DNA from 4 places in the Enterobacter cloacae complex sp. ECNIH7 genome. Region 4 is predicted to be linked to each of the others. Evidence: predicted binding sites of a transcription regulator. Region 4 holds the regulator's gene; each other region holds the start of a gene.
What was found. The regulator CRP, encoded in region 4, controls carbon source genes, mostly activating them, when cyclic AMP is high. The targets are predictions, from matches to a motif close to ATGTGANNNNNNTCACAT.

Region 1 (4,198 bases), 200 kb from region 4:
CAGCATATCGACGCCCTTCGCTTTTAATGCCTCGCTGATTTCACGGCTCGCGAGCGGTGCGATAGAGCTCATATCGATCAGCACCAGGCCCGGCTTCGCACCGTCGATAATGCCGTTCTCACCCAGCGCAACTTCTTTAACATGCGGTGAGTTTGGCAGCATGGTGATGATGACATCGCACTGCTCGGCAATGGCCTTCGCGGTGGTGGCCGTTTCAGCGCCAGCCGCTATCACCTCTGCCACGGCCTGCGGATTGTGATCGGATACCACCAGCGAGTAACCCGCTTTGATGAGGTTCTTACTCATTGGTTTACCCATAATGCCCAGGCCAATAAAACCCACTTTCAGCGTCATAATCTGTTTCCTCAATGATGGTTATTTTTTAAAAGCGTCGGCTAATTTCTGCGTGGCCGAGCGGAATACGCCGAGGTCGCTGCCGACGGCTACAAACGTGGCTCCCCACTCCAGATAGCGGCGTGCATCAGCCTCAACCGGCGCCAGAATGCCGCACGGTTTGCCGTGAGCTTTAGCGCGGGCAAAGATGTGCTGGATCGCGCGCTGCACGTCAGGGTGGCCGGCGTTACCCAGATGACCAAAGGCGGCAGCCAGATCGCTTGGGCCGACGAAGATCCCGTCCACGCCGTTTGTGGCGGCAATCGCGTCGACGTTATCAACGCCCTGCTGGCTCTCGATCTGAACCAGAATGGTGATGTTGCTATTAGACTGCGCGAAATAGTCCGGCACGGTGCCAAACATATTGGCGCGATGCGAAACGGAAACGCCGCGGATCCCTTCTGGCGGATAGCGCGTTGAGGCTACGGCCAGGGCCGCTTGTTCTTCCGTCTCCACAAACGGGATCAGGAAGTTGTAGAAACCGATATCCAGCAGGCGCTTGATAATCACCGGCTCGTTGGTGGGCACGCGCACTACCGGGGCGCTGGGGCTGCCTTTCAGCGCCATCAGCTGCGGAATAAAGGTGCTGATATCGTTCGGCGCATGTTCGCCGTCCAGCACCAGCCAGTCAAAACCGGCCAGGCCCAGCACTTCGGTGCTGATAGGGTTTGCCAGCGCGGACCAGCAGCCAATCTGAATCTGGTGTGCCGCGAGGGCCGCTTTAAATTTATTCGGGAAGATATCGTTATTCATCGTATTTACCTTTTTAATTCGCAGCCTATATCAGCATCATTTTATTTATTCAGACACCGCACCAGCATTATATTTATTATTCTGACGTATTTTGGCGTTATAAAATCGTCATTCAGTATAAGACGCAATCCACAACCGCACATTGTTTTAATGCTCAAGTATTGCGTTACACTTCGATAAATTTTTTTGCATATGCACAAGGCGCTGGGCGCTAATGCACAGAATCAGGCATTACTGGTTCTGGAGCGATCGCGATCACATTTTCATATCCCCTATGCTGACATGCTTTATTTCTGAAAGCCGCGTATTTATTTCTACCATTTGAAAATTGGCTGAATTTATTATCAGACACTTTGCTGGAGAATATTGAACAATGGCCGACATTGAAATTCGACAGGCATCGCCGACGGCGTTTTATATAAAAGTCCACGACACCGATAATGTGGCGATTATTGTCAACGACAATGGCTTAAAAGCGGGCACCCGCTTCCCGGACGGGCTGGAACTGATTGAGCATATTCCGCAGGGACATAAAGTCGCCCTGGTGGATATCCCTGCTAACAGCGAAATCGTACGTTACGGTGAAGTCATCGGTTATGCCGTTCGCTCTATACCACAGGGGAGCTGGGTTGAGGAGTCGCTGGTGGCGCTGCCGGAAGCGCCGCCGCTAAACACGCTTCCGCTGGCGACTCGCGTACCGGAACCGCTTCCTCCGCTGGAGGGCTATACCTTCGAAGGCTACCGCAACGCGGACGGCAGCGTCGGCACCAAGAATCTGCTCGGCATTACCACCAGCGTGCACTGCGTGGCGGGTGTGGTGGACTACGTGGTGAAAATCATCGAACGCGATCTGCTGCCGAAATACCCGAACGTCGACGGCGTGGTTGGCCTGAACCACCTCTACGGCTGCGGCGTGGCGATTAACGCCCCCGCTGCCGTAGTGCCTATCCGTACCATCCACAATATCGCCCTGAACCCAAACTTTGGCGGCGAGGTGATGGTCATCGGTCTGGGGTGTGAAAAATTGCAGCCAGAGCGCCTGCTGCAGGGCACCGAAGATGTGAAAGCCATTCCCGCAGACGAGGCCAGCATCGTGCGCCTGCAGGATGAACGCCACGTGGGTTTCCGCTCAATGGTCGACGATATCCTGCAGGTGGCTGAACGCCATCTGGACAAGCTCAACAAGCGCCAGCGCGAAACCTGCCCGGCGTCTGATTTGGTAGTGGGAACACAGTGCGGCGGCAGCGATGCCTTCTCCGGCGTGACGGCCAACCCGGCGGTGGGCTATGCGTCCGATCTGCTTGTTCGCTGCGGCGCCACGGTGATGTTCTCCGAGGTGACCGAAGTGCGTGACGCCATCCATCTGCTCACGCCACGCGCCGTTAATGAAGAGGTCGGCAAGCGCCTGCTCGAGGAAATGGCCTGGTACGATAGCTATCTCGATATGGGCAAAACCGACCGCAGCGCCAATCCCTCACCGGGGAACAAAAAAGGCGGCCTGGCCAACGTAGTGGAAAAAGCCCTCGGGTCGATTGCCAAATCCGGCCAGAGCGCGATTGTGGAAGTGCTCTCTCCGGGCCAGCGCCCGACGAAACGCGGCCTGATCTACGCGGCAACGCCGGCCAGCGATTTCGTCTGCGGCACGCAGCAGGTGGCATCCGGCATTACGGTGCAGGTCTTTACCACCGGGCGCGGCACGCCGTACGGCCTGATGGCGGTACCGGTGATCAAGATGGCGACCCGCACCGAGCTGGCAAACCGCTGGTATGACTTAATGGATATCAACGCGGGCACTATCGCCACCGGGGAAGAGAGCATTGAGGACGTGGGCTGGAAACTGTTCCACTTCATTCTGGATGTCGCCAGCGGGCGGAAGAAAACCTTCTCGGATCAATGGGGATTACATAATCAGCTGGCGGTGTTCAACCCGGCACCGGTGACGTGATTCATATTCCCAACCGCACCGAACGGTCCTCTCTCCCTGTGAGAGAGGGAGCCCCAGTAATTTCTCAACCCGAAGCGATGAATGTTGCTTCAGGAAAATGAATCAATTGCAGCAACGCCCTGGTCCGGCTGTAAATCGCTGAGGCGTTTCCTGCAGGCCGGGGCGAGGCGCAGGGATGCGCCGAGAGGGCGGGCTTTACATGGACGTTGCCTCCGCCCGTACCCGACAAGCCGGAAGGAATAAGCCGAGGGCACCGCGAAGCGGCGATTTACCGCCGGGAGCCCGGGTCGCCAGGGCGGCGGCGACTGAGCCGCCATGGCACGTTCACAGGTCATGTCGTTACAGAGTAGCAAGGAACATAAAGTGAACGGAATGACCACCAGAGCCGTATATTCCCCTCACCCCAGCCCTCTCCCTCAGGGAGAGGGGGTCGTCCGTGCTGGCATTATTTTAGGGGGAACCCTCAGCCCACAGGAAGAGGGGAAAGCCTCCTTAAACCAGCACCACCTCAATCCCGCTTTTTCGGAGCCCGTCCAGGCTCTCCGCCGGAATGCCTTCATCGACAATAATCATATCAATCCTTTGCGTATCAATGATTTTATGCAGACTTGAGCGGTTAAATTTGCTGGAGTCCGTGACAACGATAATACGCTCCGCAACCTCGCACATTTTGCGGTTCAGTCGTGCTTCGTCTTCGTTATGCGTACTTACGCCGCGGTCGAGATCGATGGCGTCAACGCCGAGGAACAGCAGGTCAAAATGGTAATTCTGTAGCGACTGTTCTGCCTGGTCACCGTAGAAGGATTGCGACTGACGGCGCAGGTGCCCGCCGGTCATCAGCAATTCCACCCCTTCCGCTTCCAGCAACGCATTCGCCACGTTCATCCCGTTGGTCATCGCAATCACGTCCGTGTGCTGGCGCAGCATGCGGGCGATTTCATACGTCGTGGTGCCGGAGTCCAGAATAATACGGTGCCCGGGTTTAACCAGCGCGGCAGCGGCCTGCGCGATACTGCGCTTCACCGCCGTATTCAGCGAGCTTTTATCCTCCACGGAAGGCTCAGCGCCCGGTACATTGCCTTCGCAAATCAAAGCCCCGCCGTAGGC
Region 2 (4,198 bases), 180 kb from region 4:
ATCACCGTGGAGTGGGCGAAGTATGCCCAGTCCCTGACCGACAAGCCGGTAAAAGGGATGCTGACCGGTCCGGTGACCATTCTCTGCTGGTCGTTCCCGCGTGAAGACGTGACCCGTGAAACCATCGCCAAACAGATTGCCCTGGCGCTGCGTGATGAAGTGGCGGATCTGGAAGCGGCAGGCATTGGCATTATCCAGATTGACGAGCCGGCGCTGCGCGAAGGCCTGCCGCTGCGCCGCAGCGAATGGGATGCCTACCTGCAGTGGGGCGTGGAAGCGTTCCGCATCAACGCTGCGGTGGCGAAGGATGACACCCAGATCCACACCCACATGTGTTACTGCGAATTTAACGACATCATGGATTCGATTGCCGCGCTGGACGCCGACGTGATCACCATCGAGACCTCGCGTTCAGACATGGAGCTGCTGGAGTCGTTTGAAGAGTTCGACTACCCGAATGAAATCGGGCCGGGCGTGTACGACATTCACTCCCCGAACGTGCCGAGCGTGGAGTGGATTGAAGCCCTGCTGAAAAAAGCGGCCCAGCGCATTCCGTCAGAACGCCTGTGGGTGAACCCGGACTGCGGACTGAAAACCCGCGGCTGGCCGGAGACGCGCGCGGCGCTGGCGAACATGGTGAAGGCGGCGCAGAACCTGCGTCAGGCGTAGCGGTGCTGGATTGCCGGGTGGCGACAACGCTTACCCGGCCTACCTGTTGGCCCGGTAAGGCATAGCCGCCACCGGGCTTTTTTATTACGCTTTCTTACCGCCGTACTGGCTAAACCACGCCAGCATTCTCTGCCAGCCATCTTTGGCTGATTCTGCGTGATAGCTCGGACGATAATCGGCATTAAACGCGTGCCCGGCATCCGGGTACACCACAATCTCCGCCTTCGCATTTGCCGCGCGGAGCGCATGGCGCATGGTCTCTACCGAATCCAGCGAAATGCCGGTGTCCTGACCGCCGTAAAGCCCTAACACGGGGGCATTTAACTCGGTGGCGATATCGACGGGATGTTTTGGTGAATTCAGCGTTTTTTCACCCACCAGTTTGCCGTACCAGGCGACAGCGGCTTTGAGCTGCGGGTTATGCGCGGCATACAGCCAGCTAATGCGTCCGCCCCAGCAGAAACCGGTGACCAGAAGACGATGCGGATCGCCGCCGTTGCGCGCCGCCCAGCTGGCGACGTGATCGAGATCGGCCAGCACCTGCGCGTCCGGGACTTTGCTCACCAGGTTGCTGAGCAGCGTGGGAATATCGCTGTAGTCGTTCGGATCGCCCTGACGGAAGTAGAGCTCTGGCGCAACGGCCAAATACCCTTCCAGCGCCAGCCGGCGGCAGAGATCGCGAATGTGTTCGTGAACACCGAAAATTTCCTGTACCACGATCACGATGGGCAGCGGGCCGTCCGCCGATTTTGGTCGTGCGTGGTAAGCAGGCATGTTCTCTCCCTGCGTGGGAATAGAGGTCTCGCCCGCGGTAATTGCCGCTTCTGGCGTCGACACGATGGTTGAAGCATGTGGGGCCGCAGCAGGTGCAAAACCGGTTTTTTCAGTCATGGCATTCTCCGTACCAATGAGTTAGCGCAAAGGTAAATATAGACACCAGGTTAACAACTCACAGTGCCTTAAACGGTCTATCTTTTGTGCAGCACCTGGCGATATAACTTGTTAATGTGATGTAAATCACTTTTTTATGGAAATTCAATGTAATCATTTTCATTCATGGTGAGGTATGTCACGAAAATATGCTTACTGCTTCTGTAAAGTACCGTTTTACTTCTTCTGACTAACCGACCCACAGAGGAGTCACCTATGTCTAAGTCTGATGTTTTTCATCTCGGCCTCACCAAAAACGATTTACAAGGGGCTACGCTCGCTATCGTCCCTGGCGATCCTGAGCGTGTGGAAAAGATCGCCGCGCTGATGGATAAGCCGGTCAAGCTGGCTGCCCATCGTGAGTTCACCACCTGGCGCGCAGAGCTGGATGGCAAAGCGGTGATCGTGTGCTCTACCGGTATCGGTGGTCCGTCTACGTCTATTGCTGTTGAAGAGCTGGCACAGCTGGGCATCCGTACTTTCCTGCGTATCGGCACCACCGGCGCTATCCAGCCGCACATCAACGTGGGTGACGTGCTGGTCACGACCGCGTCCGTTCGTCTGGACGGCGCAAGCCTGCACTTTGCACCGATGGAATTCCCGGCAGTGGCTGATTTCGAATGCACCACCGCGCTGGTTGAAGCCGCAAAATCCGTAGGCGCAACCACTCACGTGGGCGTAACCGCCTCTTCCGACACCTTCTACCCGGGTCAGGAACGTTACGACACCTTCTCAGGCCGCGTGGTAAGCCGTTTCAAAGGCTCAATGGAAGAGTGGCAGTCAATGGGCGTGATGAACTACGAAATGGAATCCGCAACGCTGCTGACCATGTGCGCAAGCCAGGGTCTGCGTGCCGGTATGGTGGCGGGCGTTATCGTCAACCGCACCCAGCAGGAGATCCCGAACGCCGAAACCATGAAGCAGACCGAAAGTCATGCGGTGAAAATCGTGGTGGAAGCCGCGCGTCGCCTGATCTAATCCTCTCTTCTGAAATCAAAGGCCGACGCGTTCGGCCTTTATTTTTTGCGTAGCGCCTCGCAGGAAAACCCTTTCAAACTGGACGTTTATACAGCACAATTCTATTTTGTGCGGGTAATACGTTGATGCAGGGGGCATTGTGGATATCTCGATCCTGATTTACGCGGTAATTGCGGTGGCGGGCGTGGCGATAGGCTGGCTCATTTCCAGCTATCAGCATGCACAGCAGAAGGCCGACCAGCTGGCAGAGCGCGAAGAGATAGTCGCTGAATTAAGTGCGGCAAAGCAGCAGCTTGCGCTGAGTGACCACTGGCGAGAGGAGTGCGAGCTGCTTAACAACGAGCTGCGCAACCTGCGAGATATCAACACCTCGCTGGAGGCCGATCTCCGCGAAGTCACTACCCGTCTTGAATCCACCCAGCTGCATGCGGAAGACAAAATCCGCCAGATGATCAACAGCGAGCAGCGCCTCAGCGAACAGTTTGAGAACCTCGCCAACCGGATTTTTGAGCACAGCAACCGCCGCGTTGACGAACAGAACCGCCAGAGCCTGAACAGCCTGCTGACGCCGCTGCGCGAACAGCTGGACGGTTTTCGCCGTCAGGTGCAGGACAGCTTTGGTCAGGAAGCCCGCGAGCGACACACGCTGGCGCATGAGATTCGCAATCTTCAGCAGCTGAATGCGCAAATGGCGCAGGAAGCGGTCAATCTGACCCGCGCGCTGAAAGGGGATAACAAAACCCAGGGCAACTGGGGAGAAGTGGTGCTGACCCGCGTGCTGGAGGCCTCTGGACTGCGGGAAGGATATGAATACGAAACGCAGGTGAGTATCGAAAACGACGCCCGCTCGCGAATGCAGCCGGATGTGATCGTGCGGCTGCCGCAGGGTAAAGATGTGGTGATTGACGCCAAAATGACGCTGGTGGCGTATGAACGCTACTTTAATGCGGACGATGATTACACGCGCGAGTCTGCGCTGCAGGAGCACATTGCCTCCGTGCGTAATCATATTCGCCTGCTTGGCAGAAAAGACTACCAGCAGCTGCCGGGTCTGCGCTCGCTGGACTATGTCCTGATGTTCATCCCGGTAGAACCCGCGTTCCTGCTGGCGCTCGACAGACAGCCCGAGCTTATCACCGAAGCGCTCAAAAATAACATTATGCTGGTCAGCCCCACCACGCTGCTGGTGGCGTTACGCACCATTGCGAACCTATGGCGCTATGAGCACCAGAGCCGCAACGCTCAGCAGATTGCCGATCGTGCCAGCAAGCTTTACGACAAAATGCGCCTCTTCGTGGACGACATGTCTTCAGTCGGGCAGAGCCTGGATCGTGCGCAGGATAACTACCGCCAGGCGATGAAAAAACTCGCCTCCGGACGTGGCAATCTGCTGGCACAGGCCGAATCATTCCGTAGCCTGGGGGTTGAGGTTAAACGCGAGATTAATCCGGAATTGGTCGAACAGGCCACCGCCCAGGACGACGAGTTTCGCCTGCGAGAAGGTGCGGACGAACAAAATACAAACAGTGAAGACAATACGTTAGCGGCGGATTTATCACCAGACGAGACTCCGGCGCGTTTCTTTCGCGGTGGTTGAAACGTAGGGCAAACGCGCCCAATC
Region 3 (4,198 bases), 2.2 Mb from region 4:
GGATGGTCACAGGCGTGTCTGACAACGCCACCAGCGAGAAGCACATCGCCATGCGGTGATCGTTGTAGGTGCCGATTTCCGCAAACTGCAGTTTTGCCGGAGGGGTCACGCGAATGTAGTCTTCGCCCTCTTCCACCTCGGCACCGACTTTTCGCAGCTCGGTCGCCATCGCGAACAGGCGGTCCGTCTCTTTTACGCGCCAGTTGTAGATGTTACGCAGCGTGGTAGTGCCTTTGGCAAACAGCGCCGCCGTGGCAATGGTCATCGCCGCATCCGGGATATGGTTCATGTCCATGTCGATGGCGTTCAGCTCGCCGTGAGTACAGGAGATGAAGTCATCGCCCCAGGTGACAATGGCGCCCATTTTTTCCAGTACGTCCGCAAAACGGATGTCGCCCTGCACGCTGTTACGGCCAATACCGGTCACTTTTACCGTGCCGCCTTTAATCGCACCCGCGGCCAGGAAGTAGGACGCGGATGACGCATCCCCTTCAACCAGGTAGTTGCCCGGAGACTGGTACTGCTGCGCCCCGCGCAACACGAAGCGCTGATAGGACTGGTTTTCCACCTCAACGCCGAAGGTTTTCATCAGGTGCAGCGTGATATCAATGTACGGTTTGGAGACCAGCTCACCTTTAATTGTGATAACCGTATCCTGCGGTGCCAGCGGCGCGGTCATCAGCAGTGCCGTCAGGAACTGGCTGGAGACGCTGCCGTCCACCTCGACGTGACCGCCGGTAAAACCGCCGCGCAGACGCAGTGGCGGATAGTTTTCCTGCTCAAGATACTCAACCTGCGCGCCGCCCTGACGCAAAGCATCCACAAGGTGACCAATCGGACGCTCTTTCATGCGCGGCTCGCCGGTCAGCACAATGTTGTTGCTACCCAGGCACAGGGCCGCCGCCAGCGGGCGCATCGCGGTACCCGCGTTGCCCAAAAACAGCTCAAGCTCTTCGCCCGAGCGCAGCGCGCCGCCGTTGCCGGTCACTTCGCAACGGGTACGATCGTCGGAGAGAGTGTAATGAATGCCCAACGCTTTCAGCGCATTGAGCATATGGCGCACGTCATCGCTGTCCAGCAGGTTTGTGAGGACGGTGGTGCCGTTTGCCAGAGCTGCCAGCAGCAGAGCGCGGTTCGAGACACTTTTTGAACCAGGCAGATTAATGGTGCCATCTACCCGCGCGATAGGTTGTAACGTCAGGGATTCCATGAAAACTAAACTCTCAACTCAACATAATAAAAACCCCGCAGGGACGCTGCGGGGGTGAAAAACAGCAAATTAACCGTGACGACGTTCGAAGTCGATCATGAAATCCGTCAGGGCTTTAACGCCTTCCAGCGGCATCGCGTTATAGATGGAGGCACGCATGCCGCCAACGACACGGTGACCTTTGAGCGCATGCAGGCCTGCCGCGAAGGACTCTTCCAGGAACACTTTGTCCAGGCTGCTGTCCGCCAGCTGGAACGGCACGTTCATGCGGGAACGGTTAGCTTTCGCCACATCGTTGCGGTAGAAATCGCTCTTGTCGATCACGCCATACAGGAGTTCAGCTTTCTGCTGATTGACCTTGTCCATCTGCGCCACGCCGCCGTTTTGCTTCAGCCATTTGAAGACCAGGCCGGAGAGATACCAGGCAAACGTTGGTGGGGTATTGAACATCGAATCGTTATCGTTCAGCACGGTGTAATCGAGAATCGACGGGCAGGATTTATGCGCTTTACCCAGCAGGTCCTCACGCACGACGACGATAGTCAAACCGGCCGGGCCGATATTTTTCTGCGCGCCCGCATAGATAACGCCGTAGCGGCTGACATCAATTGGCGCAGACAGAATGGTGGAGGAGAAGTCGGCGGCAACCACGACATCGCTGCCGAAGTTTGGCGTCTCGTCGATGGCAATCCCGTCAATGGTTTCGTTCGGGCAGTAGTGCAGATACGCTGCGTTATCGGAAAGCTGCCACTCGCTCATTGGCTTCACGGCGCGCAGACCGTCAACGGTTACTTTGGCGTCGATAACATTCGGCGTGCAGTATTTATGCGCTTCTTTAACGGCGCTTGCTGCCCAGTAACCCGCGTCAACGTAGTCAGCCGTCGTTTTGTCACCGAGGATATTCAGCGGAACGCCCGCAAACTGGCCGCGCCCACCGCCGTGACAGAACAATACTTTGTAGTTCGAGGGAATATTCAGCAGATCGCGAAAATCCTTTTCTGCCTCTTCCGCCACCTGAATAAACTCTTTACCACGGTGGCTGATTTCCATCACCGACGTACCGAGACCGTTCCAGTCACAGAGTTCCTGTTGAGCCTGTTTAAGCACGTCTGCCGGTAACATTGCCGGACCTGAACTGAAATTAAAGACTTGAGCCATTTCCCCTCACCACGCTAAAAGCCATAAGTTATAACTGTGGATATCGGTTTTATCATTCAGTGACACGCGCCGCAATGTCTAAAACTTATGACCCGTGAAATGTGCCCCGCGTCACACAAAACAATCTGCCGCCTCGCTAAGACAAAACCGACAAAATGGCTGTCAGGTAATGCGTTTGGCCCGGCTAACCTTCGTCCATTCCGGATTTGCACAGCGGGGGCATAATTGGCGATCCCCCGGCTGCATCGCGACAACATGGCTACATTGTACGCAAGCATACTCGCCTGATTCCGGTACCGTTCTGAAACGCTCAATGAGCATATCCGGCAGGATACACAGTCCCGGCTTCACCTCGTCGTCAGAATAGTAATAGACGCTGATCTGCCCGTTGGTTTCCATGATCGCCAGACGCACCTGCCCGAGCTGTTCAACGCTGTTCAGGCGAAGCTCCATAAAGAACTCAAACTCGGTCATATTGGCGCTTTGTACATTTTCCCAGGCCAGCTGTCCGTCCTCGACGATAACGACCGGCTTCCCTTCAAGCAGATCTTCCAGCTTTTCGCTTTTCGACATCAGCCACATGACAAGACGGTAAAGTAGCGCCAGTGAGACAAAAACGATAAACACCGGCACCATCGGCACATCGTCATAAAAGGCGACGTCCCCCGCCGCCGAGCCCAGCGTCAGGATGATCAACACCTCAAAGAGCGACATCTGCCGCACGCCGCGGCGGCCGGTGATTTTAAGAAACAGGAAGACGAGGACGAAGGTATACAGGCTACGCAGCGCCACTTCGCCCAGAAATTCAGGAGGAACTTTATCAAACGCCATCCGCTGGAGATCAAATGCTTTCATTTTTCTATGCCTTAACAGTCAGTTACTGCCACTAAGCATAGTCCAGCCTTTTATTTTCGCCGAAGATAGCACCCGTCACGCAAAACCCGTATCATTGCGCGCTTTACGTACGATAAAAGTGAACGCCATGACTCAAACGTTTATCCCCGGCAAAGACGCCGCTCTGGAAGATTCCATCGCTCGCTTCCAGCAGAAACTGACCGACCTGGGTTTTAACATCGAAGAAGCCTCCTGGCTCAATCCGGTGCCTCATGTCTGGTCCGTGCATATTCGCGATAAAGACTGTGCCCTGTGCTTTACCAACGGTAAAGGCGCGACAAAAAAAGCGGCACTGGCCTCTGCGCTGGGTGAGTATTTTGAGCGTCTGTCCACCAACTATTTCTTCGCTGACTTCTGGCTGGGCGAAACCATCGCTAACGGCCCGTTCGTTCACTATCCAAATGAAAAATGGTTCCCGCTGACCGAAGATGACGAGCTGCCGGAAGGTATTCTCGACGCGCGCCTGCGTGCTTTCTACGATCCGGAAAACGAACTGACCGCCAGCATGCTGATCGATCTGCAGTCTGGCAATGAAGACCGTGGGATCTGCGCCCTGCCGTTCACCCGTCAGTCTGACGAGCAGACCGTGTATATTCCGATGAACATCGTCGGCAACCTGTATGTGTCCAACGGTATGTCCGCCGGTAACACCCGCAATGAAGCGCGCGTGCAGGGTTTGTCTGAAGTCTTTGAACGCCACATTAAAAACCGCATCATCGCTGAATCCATCAGCCTGCCTGAAATTCCGGCAGACGTGCTGGCGCGCTACCCGGGCGTAGTGGAGTCCATCGCTAAGCTCGAAGCAGAAGGTTTCCCAATCTTTGCCTATGACGGCTCGCTGGGCGGCAAGTATCCGGTTATCTGCGTGGTGCTGTTTAACCCGGCCAACGGCACCTGCTTCGCCTCATTCGGGGCGCACCCTGACTTCGGCGTGGC
Region 4 (4,198 bases):
GTGACAAACAGCACGGTCATTAAGATCCAGTACGGTTTCGGCAGGTGCAGCGCCATGCCCATCAGGCTGGCGGTACTGAGCATAACGCTAATCCTGGCGGCGTTGCGCAGGGCGGACGATTTAAGGGAAAGATAGCTCCTGAGCGCGGGCAATAACGGAAGCCGTTTTTGCTTATCCGCCATCAGGTCGCGGGGATAAAGCGGGCGCTGCGTGCGCAACACGCGGGCGATGCGGCTGAAGTGCCAGGCGGCAAACTGGCCGACCGGGTTATCGGGATGCTGGCGGGCGATTTTCTCCAGCGCGCCCAGCTGTTTTTCCATGTTAAAGCGCGTGGGGTAGCGGTGGTAGAGAATATCATCGGCCAGCACGCGCAGACGTGCGGACACGGTTTGTGCGTTCCAGCGGATCACCGCTTCGGCGTGGCTGCGCTCGACCAGCTTTTGCACCTCCTGCGGGTGATGAAGGCTTACGGAGATGTGCTCCTGCAGATCCAGCCCGACCTGGAAGGTGCGCAGCAGCCGTTTGTATTCGTGGTTCTTGTTGGCGGCGAGCATATGCAGCTGCTGATAGCACTGGCTTATGAGATCCACCACCTTCTGCTGGCGCGTCAGCAGCGGCGGTAAGGATTTTTCCGGGTCGGTATGCTGGGTGAGCAGGGTATATTTGGCTTCGCAGTAATCCGCAAGCTGCACATAGAGCAGGCTCAGGGATTCACGCAGCGGCTGTTCGCGCCACAGCCAGAACCAAAACCAGTTAAATAGCCCGTACCATAATGTCCCCAGGGCGTAGATCAGCAGCGGCTCCCACACCGGCATGTTCCCGGCGAGGCTCAGCGTGAAAATAGCCGCAATCAGCGAGGCGGGAAGCAGGCGGGCGTGCAGCGAACTGATTTCCGCCGTGACGCCGAGCGTCATCGCCAGCACGGTCAGGATCAGCGGCAGCGGGATATCCCGGGCAAGCAGAAGCTGCACGGCGAGGCTACAGCCGGCAAACAGGCAGCCACCGATAATCAGGCGTTTGAAAAAGCGCTTATGCGGCGTGTCCAGACCGGCGATGTTGCAGCAGGCGGGCACGAGGGAAAACAGCAGGCCTTGCTGAAGATGTCCGAGGATCAGGCCTATGGCCACAGGAAGACACAACACCAGCGTTTGCCGCTGTGCGTAGTTAACTTCCGGGTGATAGATCAGCCTGCGCCACATGGGGAGTAGAGACAAAAACGGCGTGACACCCTGCGGTGACACGCCGTTTGAGCGGAATTAACGCGTTCCGTAGACCACGATGGTTTTACCGTGGGCGGAGATCAGGTTTTGATCTTCCAGCATTTTCAGGATACGGCCCACTGTTTCACGGGAGCAACCGACGATCTGACCAATTTCCTGACGGGTAATTTTAATTTGCATGCCGTCCGGGTGGGTCATTGCGTCTGGCTGTTTCGCCAGGTTCAACAGGGTTTGTGCGATACGGCCGGTAACGTCCAGGAAGGCGAGGTTACCCACTTTCTCTGACGTGACCTGCAGACGGCGCGCCATCTGGGAAGAAAGACGCATCAGGATGTCAGGGTTAACCTGAATCAGCTGACGGAACTTCTTGTAAGAAATTTCAGCCACTTCACATGCTGTCTTTGCACGAACCCAGGCGCTACGTTCCTGGCCCTCTTCAAACAGGCCCAGTTCACCGATGAAATCGCCCTGGTTCAGATAAGAAAGGATCATCTCTTTCCCTTCTTCATCTTTGATCAGCACTGCCACCGAGCCTTTAACGATGTAATACAACGTTTCCGCTTTTTCACCCTGGTGAATCAGCGTGCTCTTCGATGGGTACTTATGAATGTGGCAATGAGACAAGAACCATTCGAGAGTCGGGTCTGTTTGCGGTTTGCCAAGCACCATGCGCTGTTATCCTCTGTTATAAGCTGTCACCAGAGTCATCAGATGCATCCGGACTCTGGGGTTGCAATCGAATTCTTACCCATACCCTGGGAAGTCGGCTACCGTAACGTTTCGCAGCCAGTAAAGTTTGATGTCCTCTGCATACACGTGTAACGTCAATGTATTACTGTAGCATCCTGAGTGTTTTAGCATAGCTTTCGCCGCGTGTCTCCTGGTGTCTCGCTTCAGCATGATGCAGGTCGCCTTCCATTGCGAGAAATGTAACGCACGCGTAATCTGTCACCAAAAATGCAACGTTGGAGTTAATGAATATGCAAGCGCGCGTGAAGTGGGTTGAAGGTTTAACGTTCCTGGGCGAATCCGCATCAGGACACCAGATTTTGATGGACGGTAACTCCGGCGATAAAGCGCCAAGCCCAATGGAAATGGTGCTGATGGCGGCAGGGGGTTGCAGCGCCATTGACGTGGTGTCGATTCTGCAAAAAGGACGTCATGACGTGACGGATTGTGAGGTTAAACTCACATCAGAGCGTCGCGATGAGGCGCCACGCCTGTTCACCCATATTAACCTGCACTTTGTGGTCACCGGTAAAGAACTGAAAGACGCGGCGGTCTCACGTGCGGTGGACCTGTCTGCGGAGAAGTACTGCTCTGTGGCGTTAATGCTGGAGAAAGCGGTAAAAATCACCCATTCGTATGAAGTGATCGAGGCGTGATTGATGGGGCATCGTGCGTGTTGATGCCCTCACCCTAACCCTCTCCCACTGGGAGAGGGAACATGCTCACGCGATCTGCTTCCCTTCCATCAGTCGCTCCACCAGCGGCGTCATGATGAGCTCCATCGCCAGCCCCATTTTCCCGCCCGGCACGACTAACGTATTCATGTGCGAAATAAACGAGCCCTGCAGCATCGCCAGCAGCCAGGGATAGTCAATGCCTTCGAGATTGCGGAAATGGATCACCACAAAGCTCTCATCCAGCGACGGGATGCTTTTAGCGGCAAACGGGTTGGAGGTGTCCACCGTCGGCACGCGCTGGAAGTTGATATGGGTGCGGGAGAACTGCGGCGTCAGGAAGTTGATGTAATCCTCCATGGAGCGCACCACCGAGTCCATCACAGCCTCTCGCGAATGGCCGCGCTCGCTCATGTCACGCGTCAGCTTCTGGATCCACTCCAGGTTAACGATAGGGACCACGCCGACCAGCAGATCCACGTGGCGCGCCACGTCGTGTTGAGGGGTGACCACGCCGCCGTGCAATCCTTCGTAAAACAGGACGTCGGTGGGTTCCGGCAGCGGCTGCCACGGGGTAAAGGTTCCCGGCACCTGATTCCAGGGTACGGCTTCATCATAGGTGTGCAGATACTTGCGGGACTGCCCTTTGCCGCTCTTGCCATACTCTATAAAGGTTTGTTCCAGCAGGCCGAAGTCATTGGCTTCCGGGCCGAAGTAGCTGATGTGTTTACCCGAATCGCGCGCCTTACGAATGGCCATGTCCATCTCCGGACGCGTGTAGCGGTGAAAGCTGTCGCCTTCGACCTCCGCCGCACGGAGATTCAGCTGGGCGAAAATCTTGCGAAATGCGAGGCTGGTGGTGGTGGTTCCTGCACCACTCGACCCCGTAACGGCAATAACCGGATGTCTGGCAGACATAGCAACTCCCTGACTGAAAAGGGTGGAAGATCAGCCGTGAAACGCGTTGCGGGGCATGATATTGACCGTCTCATGCAGTTCTGACCACACCAGCACCACGTCGCCGCTTTTCAGCTGGCGCTTAACATCGTTGACCTTTTGCTCAAGCGAGCGTTCCTGTTCACCATAATCGGTGCCTTCGCGTAATACAAAGCTTTCAATCAGATTATCGAGCGTAATGGGCGCCAGATCCTGCCAGGGAATAATCATTTTGCACCGTCCAGATAAGGGGTCAGCCAGTCAGGAATACGCGCCTCAAGCCACATTTTCGGGCGGCGCAGCGTGCCGCCGATAAACCCGACGTGGCCGCCATGCTCGGTCAACTGATAGTGAACGTTGTCGGGCAGGAATTCCTGAGCGGGGATCGAGTGATGATCCATAAACGGGTCATCTTTGGCATGAATAATCAGCGTCGGCTGCGTGATCTTGCTGAGCAGCGGCATGGCGCTGCACTGACGATAATAGTCAATCGCATCGGCGAAGCCGTGGATTTTCGCGGTGATCAGGTCGTCGAATTCGCGAATGCGGCGCACCTTTTTCAGCTGGCGCAGGCTGACCGGCAGGGTATCCGGGTAGGCCTTCAGCTTACGCGCCGCGTTGGCCTTCAAAAGGTTGAGC

Region 1: the regulator CRP is predicted to act here: its motif matches at 1,390-1,407, upstream of garD (galactarate dehydratase).
Region 2: the regulator CRP is predicted to act here: its motif matches at 1,675-1,692, upstream of udp (uridine phosphorylase).
Region 3: the regulator CRP is predicted to act here: its motif matches at 2,468-2,485, upstream of serC (3-phosphoserine/phosphohydroxythreonine transaminase).

What each region holds. Positions count from the first base shown of each region.
Region 1 is NZ_CP017990.1:4,548,984-4,553,181, forward strand. It holds gene garR (2-hydroxy-3-oxopropionate reductase) at 1-354, opposite strand, end outside; gene garL (2-dehydro-3-deoxyglucarate aldolase) at 376-1,146, opposite strand; gene garD (galactarate dehydratase) at 1,520-3,091, shown strand; gene WM95_RS22675 (DeoR family transcriptional regulator) at 3,584-4,198, opposite strand, start outside.
Region 2 is NZ_CP017990.1:4,921,631-4,925,828, reverse strand. It holds gene metE (5-methyltetrahydropteroyltriglutamate--homocysteine S-methyltransferase) at 1-669, shown strand, start outside; gene WM95_RS24575 (dienelactone hydrolase family protein) at 754-1,560, opposite strand; gene udp (uridine phosphorylase) at 1,816-2,577, shown strand; gene rmuC (DNA recombination protein RmuC) at 2,717-4,174, shown strand.
Region 3 is NZ_CP017990.1:1,751,847-1,756,044, reverse strand. It holds gene aroA (3-phosphoshikimate 1-carboxyvinyltransferase) at 1-1,210, opposite strand, end outside; gene serC (3-phosphoserine/phosphohydroxythreonine transaminase) at 1,280-2,368, opposite strand; gene WM95_RS08565 (DUF421 domain-containing protein) at 2,531-3,223, opposite strand; gene ycaO (30S ribosomal protein S12 methylthiotransferase accessory factor YcaO) at 3,351-4,198, shown strand, end outside.
Region 4 is NZ_CP017990.1:4,744,469-4,748,666, reverse strand. It holds gene WM95_RS23770 (YccS/YhfK family putative transporter) at 1-1,199, opposite strand, end outside; gene crp (cAMP-activated global transcriptional regulator CRP) at 1,257-1,889, opposite strand; gene WM95_RS23760 (OsmC family protein) at 2,201-2,605, shown strand; gene WM95_RS23755 (phosphoribulokinase) at 2,672-3,541, opposite strand; gene WM95_RS23750 (YheU family protein) at 3,572-3,790, opposite strand; gene WM95_RS23745 (hydrolase) at 3,787-4,198, opposite strand, start outside.